2 linked regions of the Idiomarina loihiensis L2TR genome follow. The protein of the gene in region 1 interacts with the protein of each later gene in a pairwise test. Links are inferred from orthologs where the notes say so. Each region holds a gene or a part of one and is shown on either strand. Other genes may lie near its edges.

Evidence for each region.
Region 2: the proteins of IL_RS12520 (region 1) and astE interact in binary tests that used the Escherichia coli proteins (3 or more experiments, as listed by UniProt). The link is inferred for Idiomarina loihiensis L2TR from one-to-one orthologs.

What each region holds. Positions count from the first base shown.
Region 1 is NC_006512.1:2,613,334-2,618,731, forward strand. What follows is about bases 1,095-3,886. They hold IL_RS12520 (TetR family transcriptional regulator), read left to right. Parts: upstream 1,095-2,079; coding sequence 2,080-2,694; downstream 2,695-3,886. Other genes in these bases: trhA (PAQR family membrane homeostasis protein TrhA), read right to left, coding at 1,095-1,621; IL_RS12515 (DUF3081 domain-containing protein), read right to left, coding at 1,618-1,899; IL_RS12525 (MgtC/SapB family protein), read right to left, coding at 2,691-3,191; IL_RS12530 (NADPH-dependent FMN reductase), read right to left, coding at 3,191-3,709; IL_RS12535 (DUF2959 domain-containing protein), read right to left, coding at 3,728-3,886. Outside these bases: translational GTPase TypA, read left to right, coding at 1-877; more of trhA, read right to left, coding at 953-1,094; more of IL_RS12535, read right to left, coding at 3,887-4,378; IL_RS12540 (hypothetical protein), read right to left, coding at 4,375-4,614; IL_RS12545 (SDR family NAD(P)-dependent oxidoreductase), read right to left, coding at 4,684-5,398.
Region 2 is NC_006512.1:1,792,123-1,810,034, forward strand. What follows is about bases 7,812-10,744. They hold astE (succinylglutamate desuccinylase), read right to left. Parts: upstream 9,828-10,744; coding sequence 8,796-9,827; downstream 7,812-8,795. Other genes in these bases: IL_RS08585 (thiamine pyrophosphate-dependent dehydrogenase E1 component subunit alpha), read right to left, coding at 7,812-8,638; IL_RS08595 (DUF599 domain-containing protein), read right to left, coding at 9,840-10,550; IL_RS08600 (efflux RND transporter permease subunit), read right to left, coding at 10,682-10,744. Outside these bases: IL_RS08550 (methyl-accepting chemotaxis protein), read right to left, coding at 208-1,503; IL_RS08555 (VOC family protein), read right to left, coding at 1,646-2,059; IL_RS08560 (DUF3293 domain-containing protein), read left to right, coding at 2,130-2,543; IL_RS08565 (DMT family transporter), read left to right, coding at 2,604-3,464; IL_RS08570 (endonuclease/exonuclease/phosphatase family protein), read right to left, coding at 3,454-4,509; IL_RS08575 (dihydrolipoyllysine-residue acetyltransferase), read right to left, coding at 4,884-6,461; IL_RS08580 (alpha-ketoacid dehydrogenase subunit beta), read right to left, coding at 6,474-7,451; more of IL_RS08585, read right to left, coding at 7,451-7,811; more of IL_RS08600, read right to left, coding at 10,745-13,858; IL_RS08605 (efflux RND transporter periplasmic adaptor subunit), read right to left, coding at 13,864-15,093; IL_RS08610 (monovalent cation:proton antiporter family protein), read right to left, coding at 15,214-17,181; IL_RS08615 (GGDEF domain-containing protein), read left to right, coding at 17,349-17,912. UniProt on the Escherichia coli protein: Transforms N(2)-succinylglutamate into succinate and glutamate.

The sequences.
Region 1 (5,398 bases):
ACCTTTCGCAGGTAAAGAAGGAAAGTTTGTTACTTCTCGTCAAATTCTTGAACGTTTGCAACAAGAGTTGGTTCATAACGTAGCTTTACGTGTTGAAGAAACTGACAACCCGGATCGTTTCCGCGTATCTGGCCGTGGTGAGCTTCACTTAGGTGTTCTTATTGAAAACATGCGTCGTGAAGGTTTTGAATTAGCCGTTTCTCGTCCAGAAGTTATCATCAAGTACGAAGATGGTAAGAAAATGGAACCTTATGAAACCATGACGGTTGATATTGAAGAGCAGCATCAAGGTGCGGTTATGGAAAAATTAGGCTTGCGTAAAGCCGAAATGACCAACATGACACCAGACGGTAAAGGTCGCGTTCGCGTTGATTTTGAAGTACCAAGCCGTGGTTTGATTGGCTTCCAGACAGAATTCATGACACTGACTTCAGGTACTGGCCTTATGTACCATACGTTTGACCACTACGGTCCGCACAAAGGCGGAACCATCGGTCAGCGTAGTAACGGTGTACTGATTTCAAATGCTCAGGGTAAAGCTCTGACTTACTCACTGTTTAACCTGCAGGAGCGCGGTAAGTTATTTGCATCACACGGTGATGAAGTTTATGAAGGCCAGATCATCGGTATTCATAACCGTTCAAACGACCTGACAGTAAACTGCCTGAAAGGTAAACAGCTGACTAACGTACGCGCTTCTGGTACTGACGAAGCACAGACCTTAAGTACACCAATTCGTTTAACGTTGGAGCAAGCACTGGAATTCATCAATGACGATGAACTGGTCGAAGTGACACCTGAGTCTATTCGTATTCGTAAACGCGCACTGACAGAAAACGATCGTAAACGTTTAGGTCGTGAGCCGAAGAACGGTTAAGATTTGCAGAGCTGTTATAAAAAGACGCCCGCTACTTTAGCGGGCGTTTTTTATAACCAAAATTCAGCTTATCAGCTAGTTCGCACTCAGCAACTCCGGTTGCGGCAATACAAAGTAGAAAATCGAGAAGAAATGGAAGACGCTGCCCGCCAATACAAACAAATGCCAGATGGCATGATGATAAGGCAGAGATTTCCAGACATAAAAGATAACACCCAGCGTATAAGCTAAACCGCCGGCGACAAGCAACATCAAGCCACCTGCATCCACATTATCAATCATCGGGTTAATCGCAATAATCGCCATCCAGCCCATTCCAAGGTAGAGAGTAAGCGACAGCCAGGCAATTCGCTTTTTCAGCGTCAGCTCAAGCACGACACCCACCAAAGCAATTCCCCAAGCCACGCCCAATAAGGTCCAGCCCCAGGCATCTCTTAAATTGATTAAAGCAAATGGCGTATAAGTACCAGCAATTAAAATGTAAATAGCGGCATGATCAAGCTGTTGAAACACCGCTTTCATTTTTGGCCAGGGAAACGCATGATAAAGCGTTGAAGCGGTATAAAGCAGAATAAGACTAGCACCGTAGATACTCGCAGCAACAACATGCCAACCATCACCGTAAGCCGCCGCCCAAATCAACATGAAAACTAAAGCAACAATACTTAAAACGGCACCAATGCCATGAGTTAATGCATGAGCCACCTCTTCCTTTACGGTATAGACTTTATGCTGATTGCTCATCCTCGTTCCATTCCCGGCGTCTCATAACCTTTACTGATATTCTTGAGTGCCCTTATAAACTGGTCATACTGTCTTTCATTGTCGTATTTTAAGTTATATGAGTTATGAAACTGCAGGGTTAGCGTGACACCATGCCCTTCCAAAAAAACGGTATAACCGTCATGGTCGGTATAAGCTTCTATTCCGTCCAAGTAGTGACGTCCCTGACGAGCTTCGCCATGAGTGTGGATCTTTTCGTACGCATCCAACATCAGTTTGTTATCAAGTTCGTTTTTCATCACACACCTCAGCGTTTTCTAACTAAATGTATACCCTTATTATTAGGGTCGAATGTCCATTCCACAACCGCTTTTACCTATTTGTTTCAAAAACCTTGTATCAGAATATACATACATAGGTGCATGATTAGGCAAAAGCCGCTATAATAATGAACGGATGTTAAGAAATAGGAGCCGAACATGGTTCGACGCACAAAAGAAGACGCAATGGAGACCCGCGCCAAGTTATTAGACGCTGCTGAGGCTTTATTCAGCGAGAATGGTGTGACTCAAACGTCGATGATGCAAGTGGCTGAAAAAGCGGGTGTCACTCGCGGTGCTATCTATCACCATTTTGAAAATAAAATGGATCTCATTGAATCGTTAATGGGAAGAATTTCTCTTCCGATCGATGAAATGCGGGAACAAATAGCCGAGAGTTTAGAATTCGATGCCTTAGAAGAAGTAAAAGCCCGCTCTAAAGAATTTTTAGCTCGCGTTCAAAATGAGCCCCAGGTACGTTCTATTGCCAGCATCCTTCTTCACAAGTGCGAGTACATTGACGAAGTAAATCCTATAAAATTACGGCATGTTAGCGGTCGTAACGAATGCATTTGTGAAGTCGAAAAGTTGTTTGAATCAGCTATCCAAAAAGGTCAGTTGTCCTCAAAAGCTAGCCCCAGGGTTGCGGTTATTGGCTTGTTTTCATTAGTGGACGGCCTTATTTATAACTGGCTGCTTGCTCCGGATTACTTTCCTTTAGTGGAGTACGGCAACCAGGCTATCGATAGCTATATTAACGGGTTAGCACGCTAAGGCTCGTTGCTGTCTGCACGTCCGCGGCGCCAGCCATTGTATTTTCGGTGCACGCCGCGGGTCAAAGATTGAAAAGTATCTTCCAGTAAGTCGACACCAAGCAATACACCAACAATTACCATCGACAACACAATACTAACCCCGTACATACCAAGACCGACTGCAATGCCAATTGCCGCCAGGGCCCAGATTGTCGCCGCCGATGTGACACCAACTACAACACCGTCCCGAGCCAACATAACGCCTGCACCAAGAAAGCCAATGCCGGTAATAATTTGTCCAATGACGCGGGATGGATCGCCGCCCTGACTGACAACCGAGGAGCCACCAGTTAAAAATAGATAGGTACCTAAGATGATAAGTGCAGCGGTCCTTATACCAACCGGTTTGCCTCTAACCTGTCGCTCGAGCCCGACAATGGCACCACAGAGCAGGGCAGTGCCGATGCCATTCCATGAGTAAGGACCCAGTTCCTGAACAACTTGCCAGTCAATCACTAGCTGGCCTCTCCTTGCTCTAAAAATTGCTTAAGAAAACTTTCATCCATTGCCGCAATGCTTTCGTCATTGGCATTCGGACAGCAGGCAAACAACGGCGCAGTCCATGCCTTCACATTGCCAAGAATGTCCCGCAAGTGGCTTAGCCCCCGAATGCCCCCTAACCCCCCGGGTGAAGCAGCAGCCAATAATACCGTTTTACCGGCCCAGGCCTGCGTCTCAACCCGCGACACCCAGTCAATCGCATTTTTTATCAGTGGAGAGACCGACGAATTATATTCAGGGCTGACTAAAACCACTTTTGAGGCTGACTGAATCTTTTCAGCCAACTTTTTCATCGACTCGGGAACACCATCTGCGGCCTCTAAGTCGCCATGGTAGATCGGCGCGTCCAGCGCATCGGCATCAACGATGTCATGTCGAATGCCATGCTTATCTGCAACTTCAGCCAAACGATGTTTGAGTTTGGCATTAAGCGAGTCTTTACGACGGCTACCACCAATGAATACAACGGTCATACGATTACTATCTCCTGATTATTCGGATTGAGAACTCTTCATTGCTTCAATAAAGCGGTTTGACTCACTTACCGCCGCTTCCATGTCTTTAATTAATGCGGAAATATCATTCTGCAGATTACCAAACTCACCGCGAATAGCATCAATGGCCTTAGCATTCAGGTTATGTTTCAGATAAAGCACGTTATCCTGCATTTTATCCAGCACCGGCTGCATCTTATCTGCCGCGCGCTCCATCACCCTCAGCAACTCGGCATAACGGCGTTCCGTCTGGCGTAACTGTCGCTCACTTTCGCGACGCATAGTGTCGTTACTGTATTCACCCAGCTCTTCGCTCCATTCGTCGAATAAGTCATTAGCTACTTCGTCAACTTCGTCGATACGGCTACGAACGCTCTCTGCTGCAGATTTACTGTCTTCGTAATCATCAAGCAGCGCGTTATATTGCTTTTCCAGATTACCACCATCAATGTTTAGCATAGCGTCCAGACGCTCTAATGCAGAACGGAACTCTTCCTGAGCATCGGTTTGTGAGTCACGTGCATCATCCACTCTATCGACTAAAATATCGCGCTTTTCTACGCCAAATTTTTCCATAGTGCCATAGTAAGCACTTTGACATGCTGACAGCATGAAGACCGTTACCAACGGCAATGTCCATTTTCTCATTTGTCACCTCGTGCAGCTTTAATAATACGTTCGTCGCGTTTGTCACGGTGATAACCATGCACCGCAATAATGGCGTGAAGAATAGCGATAATATAAAGAGCTCCCAGCGCACCAAGCGAGACAATAAAAAGTACTACGCCGACAATAGCGATAACCGCATTAAATATCGCCTGAAAAATTTTACCCGTCAGTAAAATAGCGACGGGGGGAAGTAAAATAGCTAAAATATACAACATTGTGTTCTCCTTGCACTTAACATGCAGCTTACCAATTAAGAGCCATTACTTTAGAAAAAGCAAACTAAATCAGTAAGGTAAACGACTACCATCCCAATGCCATAACGCTCCGGTATTTTCCGGTTTTAAGTTTTTCACTACAGCCACAATCCGCTCTGCAGAGAGTTCAGGCGAATACAGTTTGTCGGTGGATATTCGCTCCTGAAAAGGTTCAGACAAACGAGTGTCCGTTGTCCCCGGATGTATTGCCGCCACGATCAGGTTTTTATGAGTACGCTTTAACTCTATTGACGCCGTTTTCAACAGCATATTTAACCCGGCCTTGCTTGAGCGGTAGGCGTACCAGCCGCCTAAATAGTTATCCTCAATACTGCCGACTTTCGCTGACAACTGTACCCAAAAGCGGGTCTTCTTTCTGTCAAGAATTGGCAAAAACGCCTTAAGCGCCAGCATGGGTTTCACTGCGTTAACGGAAAATAACTTATTCAAGTTGTCTGCCGTAATATCGGTCAACTTTTTCTCCGGAAAGGTTTCTTCGTCATGCAACATACCTATGGTTGAGACGACGCCACTTAACTGTTCACCGTTATTTTTAAACTCACTAACCCAGGCGCCCAGTGCTTTCTCATCGTAGTCTTCTATTCGGCAATAAGTTACATCTGACGAGTCTGTTTCCGGCACCTCAGGCTGCCGCGACAACGCGAATATCCTCTCATCGGGATATTGCTTGCTTAATTCCAGAGTGATGGCCCGACCTAATCCGCCGCCAGCACCTAATACCACC
Region 2 (17,912 bases), 810 kb from region 1 along the record:
TTATTGTCAGCGTTATGTTAAAGGCACAGGTATAGGTACTTTAGTGGCAATGATGCTGCCCTATACTGTAGCGCTCTTAATACTATGGTCTGCCTTCCTTATTCTCTACTGGACTCTTGGCTTTCCTCTGGGTATCCAGGCAAATTACGTTTACCCTGCGGGCTAAATATCTGAATTTAAACTCGTATGAAAAACCAGTGAGTCACCTTAAGAAAGGTGGCTCACTGCATTTACGACATTCGTCGCACCTTCGTCTATCTCTTCTATCAAGTTTTTCACTTTTTCAATTTGCTCTTTGCTCAGTTCTGCCATCTTTTGAATATCATCTATCGATGTCGATATCGCATGCGAGACTTCAGAGCTGCGTTCCATAACTCCGGAAATTTGACTGGTTGCCTGTGTCGTCCGTGACGCTAAGTTTCTTACTTCATCTGCAACAACGGCGAATCCCCGTCCGTGTTCTCCGGCTCTGGCCGCCTCAATAGCTGCGTTCAACGCCAATAAATTCGTTTGGTCTGCCAGACCATTAATCGTTTTCACAATATCCTCGATATTGCGAGCCTGCTCATGAAGCTGTTCAATAACTTCATCTGTTTTATTACTTTTAGACAAAATCTCATTCGAGGTTTCTACAGAAACCTCTATCGAGGCTTTTCCATCTCTGACAATAGCAGCCGTTTGCTTTGAGGTAGAATAAGCCACTGCAGCAGCTTCCGCAGTTTGCTGAGCTTTCACCACGCTGGCCGTTACGTCACTGGCGAATTTAATAACTTTTGTCACCTGCCCATTCTCATCAAAAATGGGGTTGTAGCTGGCTTCAAGCCAAATCGCCTCTCCATGCTTACTCAGCCGTTTAAATTGCCCTGTTTTAAACTGGCCGTTACTCAGTTCTTTCCAAAAGCTGGGGTTTTCATCATAAAACGCCTGTTCACAAAACATGCTGTGATGGCGCCCTTTAATTTCATCTGCACGGTAACCTATTGTGTCTAAAAAGTTCTTATTGGCACGAATAATCTCGCCCGATGGAGAAAACTCTATTGTTGCCATAGACTTATCAATTGCAGTACTAACAGCGACCTGATGTTCTAACTCCAGAACTTCGCGAGTCACATCTTTCGCTATTTTAGTTATATATTCGACCAGCCCCTCCGAGTTTTTAATCGGAAAATAAGAAGCCTCCAGCCAGACAACATCGCCATTATTACGGAATCGCTTAAAACGGCCATGGTGAGACTGCCCCTGAGCCAATTGCTTCCAAAAGTTCTGGTACTCTGCGCTTGTCGCATAGTTGTTATCGCAAAAGATTTTATGGTGCTTGGACACTATCTCGTCAAGCCGATAACCCATGGTTTCCAAAAACAGGTTATTGGCATTTAAGATGTCACCTTGAGGGGTAAAATCAATTCGGGCGATATTACCGTCAATGGCGTTTATCAGTTGCTCGTATTCACTCAGCTCTTTACTGGTTTGTGCAAGCTGATACTTCTTTTTTGAGCCAAACATGGGGCTTTCCTACTCATAATAAATATTATGAGTAGATACGCTCAGCAAAATGATTCAGGATCATTTGTGAGCGTTTTATTGAGTGGAAATTCAGATAAATTGAAATATATCAATGACTCGCTGATGGGATTTCTTACTTCTGCTAAGCACTCCAGGCAGGATTCCAGGTTACTTCCCAAATATGTCCGTCTGGATCTTTGAAGAAACCACCGTAGCCACCCCAAAACAAGTCCTTTGCGGGTTTAAGAATATCGGCCCCTGCCCGTTCGGCTTCCACCATAACGTCGTCAACCGCAGTGCGCGACTTGACGTTATGGCTTAACAACACTTCATTTGCTGCACGAGCAACTTCAACGCCCATTTCTGCAGCAATACTCTTACGTGGCCATAAAGCCAGTCTGAGCCCACTGGGTAGCTTAAAGAACACGACAGCACCATGCTCAAACTCTTCACCAATAATGCCATCGGTTTCCCAACCCAGGCCGTCCTGATAAAACGCCAATGAACGTTTCAGATCATCAACACCTAAAGTGATCACACTAATACTGGGGTTCATAGAACATCTTCACGGTTAACGCTAAACTCTTGCTATGTACTCTACATAGCATCGATACTCGGGTCAAAGCATGGATAAAGAGCTGCTAAACAACTATAAAAATACGGATTATTGGTTCGCAGTTGGGAAAAAGGCAATCACTTTGACTATAGGTCAAAAGAATAATGACTTTGACCGTTTATGCGAGCGCCTTGGTCAAACTACAGGCACCTTTATCACAGCCTTTAACCCACAAAGCCAACTGCTTACAAAGAGCGAAAATAAAAGCAGAAACGAGCAATTAGTGACTCGTTTAGAACAAATGAATGAAATTCACTGTTTTTCAGGAGAAGGTCAGGACCGCGACAAGCAATGGCCGCCGGAAGCCAGTTTTATGGTCTTAGGCCTCAAGAAAAAAACAGCCATTGACCTGGCACGAGAGTACCAGCAAAATGCGCTGGTCTGGATTGAATACCAACAAGCTGCAGTACTCATCGACGTATGAGTTAAGGGGTCACCATGCCATCACACCATAGCCGCTGATAAACAAGCCTTTATTTATGCGATCATCGCCGTACTTTTATGGTCAACGGTGGCTACCGCATTCAAAATAACCCTGCAGTACATGACCCCATTGCAGATGGTTACTGCTGCCAGTAGTGTTTCTTTTGTCATTTTAGGCCTGGTCTGCCTTATTCAGAAAAAGACCGGTGAACTGATACTTGAGCTACGTAAAATGCCCTTGTATTACCTGCTCATGGGACTTATTAATCCGCTTATTTACTATCTGGTGCTTTTTCAGGCATATAAACTGCTGCCAGCCTCCGAAGCTCAACCACTTAATTACACCTGGGCCATTGCCCTTAGCATTATGGCCGCTCTGTTTTTAAAACAAAGCATACGCCGTCGCGACTGGGTAGCCTGCGCCTTAGGTTATTTTGGAGTGCTGGTTATTGCCACACGAGGTAATGTGCTGGAGCTTAGTTTCAGCGACCCCTGGGGCGTTACACTGGCGTTAATTTCCACTTTCTTGTGGGCTGGCTACTGGATCCTGAATACACGCCGTAACGCCGACTCTGTTGTTAGCTTAGTACTTTCTTTCGGCTTAGCCTTACCCATACTTATTGTCGCCAGCTTCATATGGAGTGACTGGTCTGCAATACCCTGGCAAGGCTGGGCAGCGGTAAGCTACGTAGGCTTATTTGAAATGGGAATAACCTTCCTATTCTGGTTGAAAGCCATGAAAACAGCCACCAATACGGCACTTATCAGCAACTTAATTTTTATTTCGCCCTTTATCTCGCTGTTGCTGCTCTCGGTCGTGATTGGCGAAACCATTTATCCAAGTACGCTAGTTGGGCTTATGCTTATTATTTTCGGACTGTTAGTTCAACGTATTCACTTTCGGCGTAAGCTTAAGCCATAGCCTTATTCACAATCTCATCAGCGGCTTCTTTGTCATCTTTATCCGGCGACGGACCATCGCCGGCACCATTTTCTCCCGGTGCTAAAGCAAGCTCTGTCAGTAATGGAAAATGATCTGACCCAAAACCCGGTAGGCGAGTCATTGAAACCAGAGCAAAATGGTGGCTGTGGAATATATGATCCAGCGGCCAGCGGGCAAACCAGTACTCCGCATGGAAAGTATTAAACATACCACGCCCGATACGGGGGTCTAACAAGCCACTAAGCTTGCGGAAAAGAAGCGTCGTGCGCGACCAGGCAACATCGTTCAAATCTCCAGTGACTATAGTCGGATATTTCTCCGGCTCAACCCGACGAGCAACCAGCACCAGTTCAGCATCCCGCTCTGCCGACTCTTCATTTTCAGAAGGGCTGGGTGGCGCAGGGTGCACAAAATGCGCTTTTACTTTCTGTCCACAAGGCAGCTCAATAAAACAATGTACCGACGGTTTATCGTCTTCAACCAGATATTCAACACTGACATCAGACAAAGCATAACGAGAATACACATGCATGCCGTAGAGGTTATCTAAAGGTACCTTTACCGTATGCGGATAATCCGATTCAATCGCATCCAGCTTCTCCTGCCACCAGTCATCAGACTCAAGTGTGACCAGCACATCTGGCGTAAAATCATGAACAAGCTTTAGCAAGCCATCACTATTATGGTTAGGAGTAAGAACATTCGCGGTCATAATGCGCAAGCGCCCGTTAGCATTACCCGGCCGGACAGCTTCAACTTCCTTAGGAAAGAAAAAGGTATAAGGCACAACCCACCAGAGCTGACAGACCAGACAACCAATAATCAGACCCAGCGTTACCGCGTTAATTGAATTCCAGTCGCGTATAACAACCAACCCTACTATGAGAAGGGCAGCTAATAACACCGACAGCTGCAAACGCGGAAAATCCAAACCACGTATCCACCAAACTTGCGCTCGGGACAATGGCGCCAGGGTAAGCACCAACAGTAATACCGCTAAGGAAAGATAAATGACTTCAAACATGCTGACTCTCAATACTTCTCAGATAAGAAAACAATAGCACAGCTGCAAAGGATAAGGTGAAAGGAAGTGTTAACGCTCCTACGGATAGAGCGCTCCGCTTGGAGTCAAAACCCTCTGCTCATTACAGCTCCCGGCGGGACTTAGTGAAGCGGTAAGAGTTAAGGCCCTCTACTACAGGAGTGTCGAAGGCCATGGATGGCCTTCGTCAAGCCCTCATGGATGAGCTCGTCGCGTCTCCTGTAGTAGAGGGTCTTAACTCCTAGCGAAACTAAAAGTCCCCCGGGAGCTGTGTGACGCCAAGGATGGCGTCACCCAAGCCCCCAAGGATGGGTTTACGGCGTGTTCCGAAGCTTTATCTAACTCTTTGTTTCTGACTAGACCATGTTAACCAGCATGCTGGTTGGGTCTTCGAGGTATTCCTGCCAGAGTTTGTTGAAACGGGCAATGGTGCCGCCATCGATAATACGATGGTCGCCTGACCAGCTTACCGTCATTATTTTACGGGCTACCACGTTACCGTTGGCATCAAAGCGCGGCAGTTCCTGCACCTTACCTAAAGCGACAATCGCGGCTTCAGGTTTATTGATGATAGGAGTTGCCACCGTACCGCCAATAACACCAATGTTTGAAATGCTGATGGTACCGCCTTTCATATCGGCTTGTGGCAACTTACCTTCACGCGATGCCTGAGTCAGACGAGTGACCTCATTGGCTACATCAATGATGCTTTTGTTTTGTACCTGTTTTACGTTAGGTACTAACAGGCCAATCTTGGTGTCAACGGCCATGCCAATGTTGTGATCATCAAAATAAGTGATCTCAGTACAGTCTTCATTCACCTGTGCATTCATCACAGGGAATTCTTTCAGTGCCAGCGAAAGAGCTTTGATAAAGAATGGCATAACAGTTAAACGAATACCCTTCTCTTTGTATTGCTCTTTTAGCTTTTCACGCAATGCGATTAAGTCAGTAACATCGAACTCATCGGCGTAAGTGAAATGTGGAATCGTACTGACCGAGCTCATCATCTGCTTAGCCATAGCCGCTTTCACACCACGGATAGCTTCAGTACGAGTACCACCGCTAGTAGCCGCGGCTTTCTGCGGTTGCTGGCTATCGCTTGATGCGGCTGACTTCTGCTCACCCGATTTAAAGGCTTCAATATCTTTCTTCAGAACCCGGCCTTTTTTACCTGAACCTGGTACTTCAGCAATGTTAATATCGCTCTCACGTGCCAGACGACGCACAGCCGGGCTGGCAATAGCTTTGCCCTGACGCGCCTTCGCGGGTGGCTCCGCTTCTGCTTTGGAATCCGATGGCGAAGTCTTAGCGTCGGGGTCAACATGGCTCTGTGGAGCATTTGAACCAGATGACTGAACGCCACCCGCTGGCTGCAGTGCAAACAGCGGTTTATGTACTTCCGCGATATCACCTTTTTTGTGATACAACTTAACCACAGTACCGTCGTCTTTAGCCGGAATTTCAACCGTAGCTTTGTCCGTCATGACTTCAACAACCGGCTGATCTTCTTTCACTTCGTCGCCTTCAGACACCAGCCATTCAACGATTTCGCACTCAACAATACCTTCGCCAATATCAGGCAAAATAAAGTCAGTTGTATCACCGCTGCTTGAGGTTTGTTCTTCCTCTGTTTTCGGTTCTTCTTTTTTAGTCGGCTCGCTTTCTTTAGCAGGCGCCTCATCAGAAGAGCCGTCAGCTGGCTTTATCGCAAATAACGGTTCGTGAACCTTGGCAATATCACCTTTCTGGTAATACAGTTTTTCCACAATGCCGTCGTCTTTGGCCGGGATCTCAACCATAGCTTTGTCGGTCATAACCTCAACTACGGGTTGGTCTTCTTTAACTTCGTCACCTTCGGCAACCAGCCACTCAACGATTTCGCACTCTACGATCCCTTCGCCGATATCGGGCAGAATAAAGTCTTTACTCATGTCGATGGGTCCTTAGTAGTTCATTGAGCGTTTGATCGCTTCATAAATCTTCAAGTGATCAGCCATGTACTCTTTTTCGTGACACAGCGGATACGGTACGTCGATACCGCACACTCGACCAATTGGCGATTCCAGATACAGGAAGCATTTGTCCTGAACTGTTGCTGCAATTTCGCTGGCGAAGCCACCGGTAATAGGTGCTTCCTGAGTGATCACCAAACGACCGGTTTTTAAAACCGATTCTGTAACGGTTTCAACATCCCATGGAGAAATAGTACGCAAATCAATGACTTCGCACGAAACGCCGTCTTCTTCAGATTTTTCCACCGCTTTTTCAATCATTTCCATCTGCGCGCCCCAGCCAAGAACGGTAATATCTTTACCTTCTTTGACCACGTCAGCTTTGCCTAATGGAATGGTGTATTCTTCTTCCGGAACATCGCCTGTTGACGCGCGGTACAACCGCTTAGGCTCCATGAACAACACCGGGTTTTTGTCAAAAATAGCGCTTAGCAATAACCCTTTGGCCTCGTACGGGTTACGCGGGGTCACAATTTTAATGCCCGGCGTGTGGGCAAAGTAGGCTTCCGGAGACTGTGAGTGATAATGACCACCGGCGATACCGCCACCGTACGGAGTACGAATGGTTAAACCACCCACATTGAACTCATTACCTGAACGATAACGGAACTTGGCCGTCTCGTTCACTATTTGGTCAAACGCCGGGAAAATGTAGTCCCCGAACTGAATTTCGGCAATGGCATAACTGCCTTGTGACGCCAGGCCATTAGCAAAACCAATAATACCCTGCTCAACCAGTGGGGTATTAAAGTTACGATGCTTGCCGTATTTTTCAGTCAAGCCGGAAGTGGCGCGGAATACACCACCAAAACCACCGGTATCTTCACCAAAGCTGTATACGTTGTCATGCTTAGCCATCGCCAGGTCTAGCGCGCTGTTGATGGCCTGTAATAAATTCATTTTAGCCATTAGTCCAGTCTCCCCGACGTTTTACTATAGGCATCCGGGTATTTACGGATGTGCTCTTTCAACTCGTCTAACTGCTCTTTCAGCATGTCAGTCGGTTCGTCGTAAACATCATTGATCAGCTCATCAATGTGCGGGACCGGCACTTTTTCTGACTCTTTTAACGCCGCCAGAACTTTCGCCTTCACTTCAGCGTGATGCTCTTCAACGTGGTCTTTATCCAACCAGCCTTCATCCGTCATCCACTTTTGTAAACGCTCAAGCGGATCTTTCGCCTGCCAACCAGCTTCTTCATCACGCGTACGGTAACCAGTAGGGTCATCCGAAGTCGAGTGACCAGACATGCGATAAGACATGGCTTCAATTAAAACAGGTTCGTTTTCTTCTACAGCCAGACGACGAGCTTCCTGTGTCGCTTTTAGTACAGCGAAAACGTCGTTACCGTCAATACGTATGGTTTTCATACCATAGCCGATACCACGCGGGGCAATACCGTCACCAGCATACTGTTCGCCTTGCGCCGGTGTAGAAATAGCGTAGCCATTATTACGGCAGAAGAAGATGACCGGCACTTTATAAACCGATGCCATGTTCAAGGCGGCGTGGAAGTCACCTTCAGAGGCAGCACCTTCACCAAAGTAACAGATAGTGCACTTCTCGGTTTTATCCATTTTCTGACCAAACGCATAACCTGTTGCCTGTGGAATCTGTGTTCCCAACGGCGAAGAAATGGTCATAAAGTTTAAGTCAGCGCAACCGTAGTGAACCGGCATCTGACGGCCTTTACCTAAGTCTTTTTCGTTCGAAAACAGCTGATTCATAAACTGTTCAACGGTAAAACCACGGTAAGCTAATGCGCCCTGCTCACGGTATTGACCCATGATCATATCACCAGCATCCAGCGCGGCGGCAGACGCCACACTCTCGGCTTCCTCACCTCGTGAGGCCAGGTAAAAACTGATACGGCCCTGGCGCTGTGCGGCGATCATGCGTTCATCGAGAATACGGATAAATTGCATGGTGTCGTGAATTTTCACGATCAGCTCTTTATCGTACTCCGGCATATCCGCATCTTTATGAAAACTGCCATCTTCTTTTAAGATTTGCAGCATTGGAATTGTGACTGAGTCTTTATCAAACCATTTCGGTTTCGTCACAATTTCTGTGTCGTGTTTTTTATCCTTGACCATAACCTTCTCTTTCGGTTTTAAGCTGGGTTGGAAATTGCCGCTACTTTACCTTTACGTAAAGTGACATGCAAACCACACCCTAATGAAAACTGAGTGCGCTAAGTGTAAATAGAAACGAACAGTCTTAACAAAGTTCGGCAACTTAGGCTCAATAATTTCAGACTAAATCGAGCGACTCTGTGGGTACTCTAACCACAGTTAATAACGCCCGGTGCCCCAGCGCCACTTTGGCATTAGGGAAAATAATATGTTCACCATCATGCTGCGCGTAACATGCCTTGTCACCATCCCAGGCCAGTAGCTCCCCTTTATTAAAAGAGGTGAAGTTAGCCACATCATCCGCAAAGTTTAGCTCAAAGTCAGGTTGTGTGCGGTTAATGGTTTGCGCTTCTTTGAACACATAGTGTTGTTCTGGTTCAAAGGGACCAAAATCCAGCTCAGTTTGCGAAATTAAGTCGCGCAAGGTGGTTTCCGCTGCGGCAAACTTAGCCCTGTCATTTTCGCCAAATGGACGGACTTTACCCAGCTCAACGGTAAATGCATGAGCATTAAACTGACGTGCGCTAAAATACGAAAATGTCGTTGTCGGTGCCTGGTTCAATAATACCGTATCCACACCACAAGCCAGCAAAAACTGAAGCTGTTGGCGACTGTAAGGTGCGCCGTGAGTAAACGGATAAACGGCAAATTTCTCGCGTTTAGAGTCACGGATGGCAGTATGTAAGTCGTAATGAAAACGTTCGCGGGAACCTTCCGGAGCCGATTGGTAGAAGCGCTCTACATAGTTTTCCATCTTTGCTGCACGCTCGCGTTCTTTATTTTGCGTACTGCCTTTACCATGCTCGCCACTAAACAGGCGGTTCATATTTTCTTCAACAAACCGCTCGCCTTTGTTTATTGAGGCCGGATTTGCAATTAAAAACAGCGTTCGGTGCGTTACTGTCTGCTTTTCATCAATAATGTCATTAATGATATCCCGGCATATTTCAATAGGAGCCGTTTCATTGCCATGCACTGCACAGGATAACACAACATCCTTGTGTCCCGGGCTAGCCGGTGAAACTTCTAACACACCGCTATCCCAGACCGACAGTTTTGTGCCATTGCTCAATGTTAAGTTATAACTCTCGTCACAACCCCACTCATGTTCACGAGTCCAGGCCAGAAAATCAGAAAATACCTTATTCACAACCTTCTCCTATTATTTTTTTCCCGGCACATAGCCTTTCGTTGCCAACAATTCACGTAACACCCGTGAACGATATTCACGACGATAAAGCACGGCGACGACCACAGCGCTTGAAGCAATTAAGATGACGGGATGCAGAAACCAGGATAAATATGCCAAAGCAAAATAATATGTACGCAGACCCTTATTGTACTCATGTCCGGACTGATCCAGTACTTTTGCCGCGTGCATAGCAAAACGCCGACGCTCTTCTTCTGGTTTATTGCCCTGATGATACTCAACAGAAGCTCCCAGAAGAACAGACACAAAACCGAACTGACGAATAGACCAGGTAAACTTAAAAAAGGCGTAGATAAAGATAATGGCTAACACCGACAGCTTGAACTGCACCAAAATAGAACTGGTATCTGGACTCATCGGAATTTCATTTAGCACTAACACCACTTCATCGGCATGCGCTAAGACCGTAATAACACCAGCCAGAACTAAAATGGTAGAGGAGGCGAAAAAGGTGACAGTTCTCTCGACATTGCCAATAAGTGACGCGTCAGCAACTTGATTTTCTTTGTGCATGACAGTGGTAAACCAGTCAATTCTTAACGAGCACAGAATACTCGACAAACAATGCGTGGTTCGGGCTCGTTTGCGGGCAAACAATGAATAGCCTATCCAGCAGAAAAAGAAAAATAGCAATGCGGCAAGATCAAGAAGCGACAGCAACATGTCAGGGTTTCCTCTGGAGTGTTCGGTTATTAATAATTTAACAGTTTAGAGTAATTAGTTTACCAGTTTATGACTAACCATACGATAAAGCCGGAGACTTAGCTCCGGCTTTCTTTCATTTCCTCAGACACTTAGTAGTGCTCCAGTGCCTCTTTGGTACTCATATCTTTAGGTTCAGGCGGCGTTGCCAGCCCATACCAGGACAGCATGGTACGCATCCCTCGCTTAGTATCAGCCAAAATCAAGTACAAACAAGGTATTAACAACAAGGTAATAACCGTTGCGAAAATAATACCGAAGGCCAGTGATATTGCCATTGGTATCACTATTTTAGCCTGCAGACTCTTCTCCAGCACTATCGGAAGCAAACCGAAGAAAGTCGTTAACGAGGTTAAGGTTATTGCGCGAAAGCGACGACAACCGGCATCCAGCACCGCCTTACGTAAATCCGTTCCCATCTCCCGGGCCCGGTTAACGTAATCAACCATGACCAGACTGTCGTTCACCACAACCCCGGCTAACGCAATAATACCAAACAAGCTCAAAATACTAACCGGCATACCAATAACCCAGTGTCCAATAATTGCACCGATAATACCAAAGGGTATCACCGACATAATTATCAGCGGCTGACTATAGGACTTCAGCGGAATGGCCATTAGTGCGTAGACCGCAAACATTGCCAAAAAACCGCCAAGAGCAAGAGAGCCTGTTGCTTCAGCTTCATCCTGAGTCGCACCCTGGAGTTGGAAGTTAACACTAGGGTACTTATCCAGAATTGGTTGGATTTTTTGTTCACGAACTTCATTTACAACGCGGAAAGGTTCTACTTTGTCTTTGTCGGCCCTGGCGCGTACATTCACAGAGCGCTGGCGATCGATACGAGTAATCGTGCTGTAGCCTTCGGCAAACTCAATATCTGCCAGCTCAGTAAACGGAATTTCAGAACCATCCGCCGCACGCAACTTCATATCTTGCAAGTTGCCAACTGACTCACGCTGGTCACGGGGATAACGAACCATCACTTTAATTTCTTCGTCGCCCCTCTGTATGCGCTGGGCTTCGGCACCGTAAAAGGCATAGCGCACCTGAGTAGCCAGTTCAGCCAGATTAATCCCCATAGCAGTCGCTAACGGTTTGGTCTGCAGAAGAATTTCTTCTTTACCGTCGCCAAAGGTATCTTCAATATCAAATACCCCGTCATAGTCGGCAAGTTCCAGCTTAAGCTCATCAGCTGCGGCTTTCAGTTCATCCAGGTTTTCACCGACTAACTGAAACTCAATATCAAAGCCACTACCGCCACTCATGCTTCCCTGGAAATTAAGGGCTCGCACTCCAGCCAGTTCGGGAACAGCTTCACGCCATTGGTTCACAATTTCAAACCCGTCTATCTGGCGGTCTTCACCTTTTTTCAGTTCTACAAATACCGTACCGGCAGTATTGCCATCCATCCAGATATTGGTATGACGGACAACGGCTTCACCGTCGTTTTCTTTAATCCGACTGTTCACGTCGTTGAGTGACTTTTCCACGCTGTTCAGGACTTCAATGGTGCGAGTTTCTGAGGTGCCGGGCTGCATCTCCACATTCGCCTGAATAAAATCGCTAGGAATATCCGGGAAGAAAACCCAACGTACAATACCGCCACTCATAAGACCGACCATCAGAATCAGCATACCGACAAAGGTTGCTAACGTTGTATAACGGTAGTGCAGACATTTTTTGAGGAACGGTCGATAGTAATTATCTACGAAAGACTTAATTGCATTCGCGAATTTATTGCGAAAACGTTGGAAAGCGTTGGCTTTTTCACCTTTCTGTTTGGAATACTTCATATTAGCGATGTGCGCTGGCAATATGAGTTTTGACTCCACTAAGGAAAAGGCCAAACAAAGAATAACGACCCAGGCAATAGACTCCCAGATAGCACCCATACCTCCTTCAACCGTCAACATGGGCACAAAGGCAACCATAGTTGTTAGTACGCCAAAGGTGGCCGGCATTGCCACACGCTTAGCTCCGGCAATAACGTTATCGATACTTTTACCGTTTTCCTCTATTTCAGTATAAGCACTTTCTCCTATGACTATCGCGTCATCCACCACTATCCCTAACACGAGTATAAAGCCGAACAGCGATATCATATTAATTGAGATATCAAACATCGGCAGTGGCATTAACGCAATGGTGCCTAAAAAGCACACCGGAATGCCTATCATGACCCAGAACGCCAAACGCAGTTGTAAGAATAACGACAACATAAGGAAGACCAACAGCCCGCCCATCCACATGTTGTTCATCATTAAGTCTAAGCGGCCTTGCAGATAATAAGACGAATCGCCCCACTGTGCTACCTGAACGCCGTCGGGCAGCTCTTCATTTTTTCTTTCCGTATAGCCCCGGACGTACTCTGCTATTTTAAGATCGTTCTGATCGCCCACTGACTGTACGCGGACAAAAGTTGCCGGTTTACCGTCAAAGCGGGTATACGACTCTTCTTCAATAAAACCGTCTTCTACTTTGGCTATATCACCCAGAGTTAAACGCGTACCGTCAGCACGGCTTAATAAAACAATTTTCTCAAACTCACCGCCAACGTAAGCCTGGTTATTGGCACGCAGTAAAATGTCACCGTTAGGGGTTTTTATTGAACCACCAGCAACATCAATTGAGGTTCCGCGAACCGCGTCAACAATTTGTGAGAAGGTCAGTCCGTAGCGTTCAAGATCCTGCTGAGAAATCTCAACCGAAATTTCATAATCACGGTCACCAACCACATCAACTTTGGTTATGCCGCCGACAGTCTTGAGCTCATCTCTGACTTCCTTCGCCAGCTCTTTACGGGAGCGCTCATCCAGGTCGCCATAAACCGACATCCAGATAACTTGTCGCTGTGGTCTTACCCGATAGATATTCGGCTTCTCGATTTGCTGAGGGAAGTTAGGAATGGCATCTACCAGCATTTTCACCTCGTCCATGACAACTTGCACGTCATAGTCAGGTTCAACTTCCAAGGTGACACTACCGCCGCCTTCCCGCGACTGAGAGGTCATCTCTTCGATACCATCAACATCCTCAATGGCATCTTCTATCAGCATAATAACGCCCTGCTCCACTTCCTGTGGTGCAGCACCGGGGAAAGGTACCTGGATACTGATAATATTCAGTTCAATTTCAGGAAACATTTGCTTGCGCACAGTAAATACTGACAGTGCGCCTGCAACCAGAATAATGATCATCAATAAATTTGCGGCTACCGAGTTGCGTGCAAACCACGCAATCAGACCGGTTTGTTTTTCAGTCGTCATGATGTTTACCCGCCTACATTTTCAGAGTCTTCGGCTTTTTTCTCACCGTTTTCATCTGTTTTAGCCGTTGTTTCCATTTGCTCTGGCAGTGGATCGCCGGGCAAACGTACCTTCATACCCGGTAACGCATTCTTCAGCTGCGTCAGCACCACTTTATCTCCACTTTCCAGTCCGGAGCTTATAAGGCTTGTATTGCCCTGAGTTCGCACAACCTCAACATCACGTTTTTCCAGCTCGCGACTCTCAGGAACAATCCAGACAGACCCATCAGGATTCAGTGCATAGGTAGGAATTTCCATAACTCCCTGAGCCACAGTGCCCTCAACTTTAGCCTGCACGAAACGCCCATAGCGCAAAGGAATAGGATGTGTCTCTTCACCCAGGTTGTAAGGGTCAGAAACTTCTACAACACCATAGATAACCCGGCTGTTTTCATCTAAAACGCCTTCTGTCCGAACCAGACGTCCCTGCCAGGTTGCCGACTCACCGGAAACCATAGATTCTAACTGCACTCGGGGCGCTTCTTCAGCAAGAGCCGGATCTAGAATATAAGTCATATCAAGGTCACTTAATGGCAACCGAACTTCTGCCGTACGGGTATCAAATACCAAGGCTATCTGGCTACCCGTTGAAACAAACTGCCCCAAATTGGCTTCTTTACTACGAAGTACGCTATCGTAAGGCGCTTTTATGGTGGTTCGCTCTAAATCACGCTCGGCTTTAGCCAGGTTCGCTTCGGCTGACTCTACCGCGGCAATGGCACTGGCAAGCTGCGGTTTGCGCAAGCCCAGTTCAGGTGCTTTCCCTTCTTTGAAGGCCGACCATTCTTCTTCAGCAACGCGGGCACGTGCTTTCTCTTGTTCTAACTCGGACTGGGCCTGCAACAAGTTAGCCCGGGCCTGTTGGACCGCAACTTCATAGTCAGACGGATCGACCTGAACCAGCATATCGCCTTTTTTGAAGAAACCACCGGCATGGTAATTCGCAGCGACATCAACAATTTGCCCGGTCACTTCTGCAACCAGAGTAGTGGAATGCTTTGGTTTTACCGTGCCCTGAGAATCAACAATAAACGTCATGTCACGAGGGCTGACTTCCAGAACTTCAACCATCGCAGCAGGCTTACTTCGCTCTTTTTGTTTTGGCGGCTCCGCAGACATGCTTGCAAGTATCGATAAAACGATAGCTCCAACAATAATTAACGGCGGAATAAAGGCTCGTTTTTTAAATTTCATTTTTTATTGTTCTCATAATTGGTTAACTCACAGCATTATTATTACTGTTAATAATGTAAAATGTTAGGCGTTAACTGTTGCCAGTTGTGTGATTCCGGCACTAAGTTGTAACTGACTGTTTCAGCCTTCCAGTAACCAACGTTCCGCGGCCTCAACATAACGCGGTTTACCCACCAGCAAGACCACGTCCTGCGGTTGTAACTCGGTATCACCATCGGGCTCCTGAATTTCCTCGTCGTCACGCCTTAAAGCTTTTAACTGTACCTGATGTTTTTCCCAGTCTAATTCATCAATGCGTTTGCCCGTCGCCCAGGCACCTTCAGGTAAGGTTAAAGCACGTAAAAACTCAAGTTTGTCAGCAAGTTCTGGCGTAATCTCAGTTTCATCCCCTTGAAAGAAGCCATGCATTTCACCGTAATGGTTGCGTCTTTCTTTATCCAGCCGCGCAAGAATACGGCGTATTGGAATACCACTGCGGCTGAGCACATGAGAAATCAGCATTAAGCTCGCTTCCAGTGTGTCTGGAACCACCTGAGACGCTCCGGCTTCCTGTAACTGAGTCAGTCTTGTATCGTCACGACTCCGTACAATAATGTAGGCATCGGGGTTTAACTGGCGAAGCTCTTTTAGTACTTCGAGAGCGCGCAGGTCATCGGCGAAACTGATAATAATCAGATCGACACTCTCGGCTCCTACCGCACGTAAAATATCTTTTCTGGCACTGTCACCAAAGTAGACCCGGGCACCACCGGCAACGGCTTCCTGAACTCGCATGGGGTCATTATCGACAGCTATATGAGTAATTCCCTCTGCGTCTAAAAATCGACTCATGGTTTGCCCAACCCGTCCAAAGCCGCAAATCAGTACCTGGTTCTCCAGCCCTTCACTACCGGTTGTTCGTTGCTGTTCAATATCGACCAGAGGATCAGGGTGGCGAACAACCAGATTCACTAAAGGTTTCAAACGGTGGATAACAATAGGTGTTATCGCCATACTCAATACACCAATACCTATCATACTGGTGACAATCTCTTTGCTCAGTAATCCATGGCTGCTAGCCAAGGCGACAATTACAAAGCCAAACTCCCCCATTTGAAATAGTGAAATACCACTGCCCCAGGCATCCTCATCCCGCTCGCCCATAAAACGTGCTACTGAGCTAATTAACGCAATTTTAATCACGGCCATTACAATTAAAGCGAGGAGTATCCAATGAAAATTCTGGACAAACCCATAAAGCTGAAGCTGCATGCCTATGGTCGTAAAGAACAAGCCCATTAAAATATCGCGAAACGGGCGAATATCGGCTTCCAGCTGATGTTTATACTGGCTTTCCCCTAGCATCATTCCGGCTAAAAAAGCACCTAACGCCATAGAAAGACCAAAAACATGAGTCATACCACCGGCAACCAGTGCGACCAGAAGCGTCGCCAGAACAAACAGCTCATCGGTTCTTTGCTTGGCTATTTCTTTGAATAAATAGGGTAAGACCCATTTTCCTATTGTCATTAGTACAGCAATAACGGCGGCACCTTTCGCCAGAGCCAGTAATAAGGTGTAGCCAATATTACCGTTATCGGAGGCCAGCAAAGGAATAATAATTAGCAGTGGCACCACCGCTATATCCTGGAATAGCAAAATGGCGACACTCATCTGCCCGCGACGGGTTGACGTCTGTGCGCTTTCCTTTAGTTGCTTGATAACAACCGCAGTAGAGGACAAGGCCAGCGCTCCGGCAATAGCCAAAGATGCAGCCCATTCATCCAGCCAGATAAAGCCGATAAGCAAAAAGATTAACAAGGAACCAAGAACCTGAGCCGCGCCTAACCCGAATACCCATCGCCGCATGGCGATCATCTTAGGTAAAGAGAATTCAAGCCCCAGCGAAAACAGGAGCAAGACAATACCCAGCTCAGCAACCAGATGATAATCATCCGGGTCAGCTATCCAGCCCATAACGTCGGGGCCGGCAATAATACCGGCAACCAGGTAGGCTAAAATTGCCGGCAATTTCACCCTTCTGAAGAGCCAGACAAGAATAACGGCAACCGCTAATAAAAGCAGAAGGCTGGAAAATGTACCGTTCATTCATAAACTCCTGGATTTCTGTGTTTTTATGAGTGTCAAAATAGTAACACTCTTTTGTTTCAGAAAAACTATCTCTTATAACGTTTTGTAAAATATAGCTTTTCTATTCTTGGCCTAATATTTGCAGATAAATTTTCAATTATCAAATTCAGGCAAAAAGGTTTGTCATGCTAAACAGAGCTGTAGCAAAAACTGAGAGTAAGGCAACTGAGAACAAAACTCAGGCAATTATCAGTCAATTAACCTCATCGGCTGACTTGCAAAGCAAATCAACCCCGTTAACTGAACGGTTGCAGACATCTCTCGATTTGCATCAGGTATTATCTATTTACGCAGATTACATGGTTCAGCGTTTACCGGTAAGTGCCCTGCAATTTATCTCTGATGACCAAATTATTAATTTAATTGGTGACTACGAAAGCCTTGAGAGCGAATACTCGGTAATGCTTTATGCCGATAAAGAATACTTAGGACAAATGGTTTACCAATTCAAACGTCAACCATCCTATGTGAATAAAGTGCGCCTGGAGCAAATGCACCGACAGCTGACTTTCCCTTTGCGTAACGCTATGCATTTCTCACGTTTAAGAAAAGTTGCAATACGAGACCATTTAACCGGCCTTGGCAACAGAGCCTTACTGGACGAAACGCTTGAGCACATCAGTGCCCGTTTAAAGCGCGATAACAAACAGTCTCATATTGTCATGTTATTGGATATGGATGGATTTAAA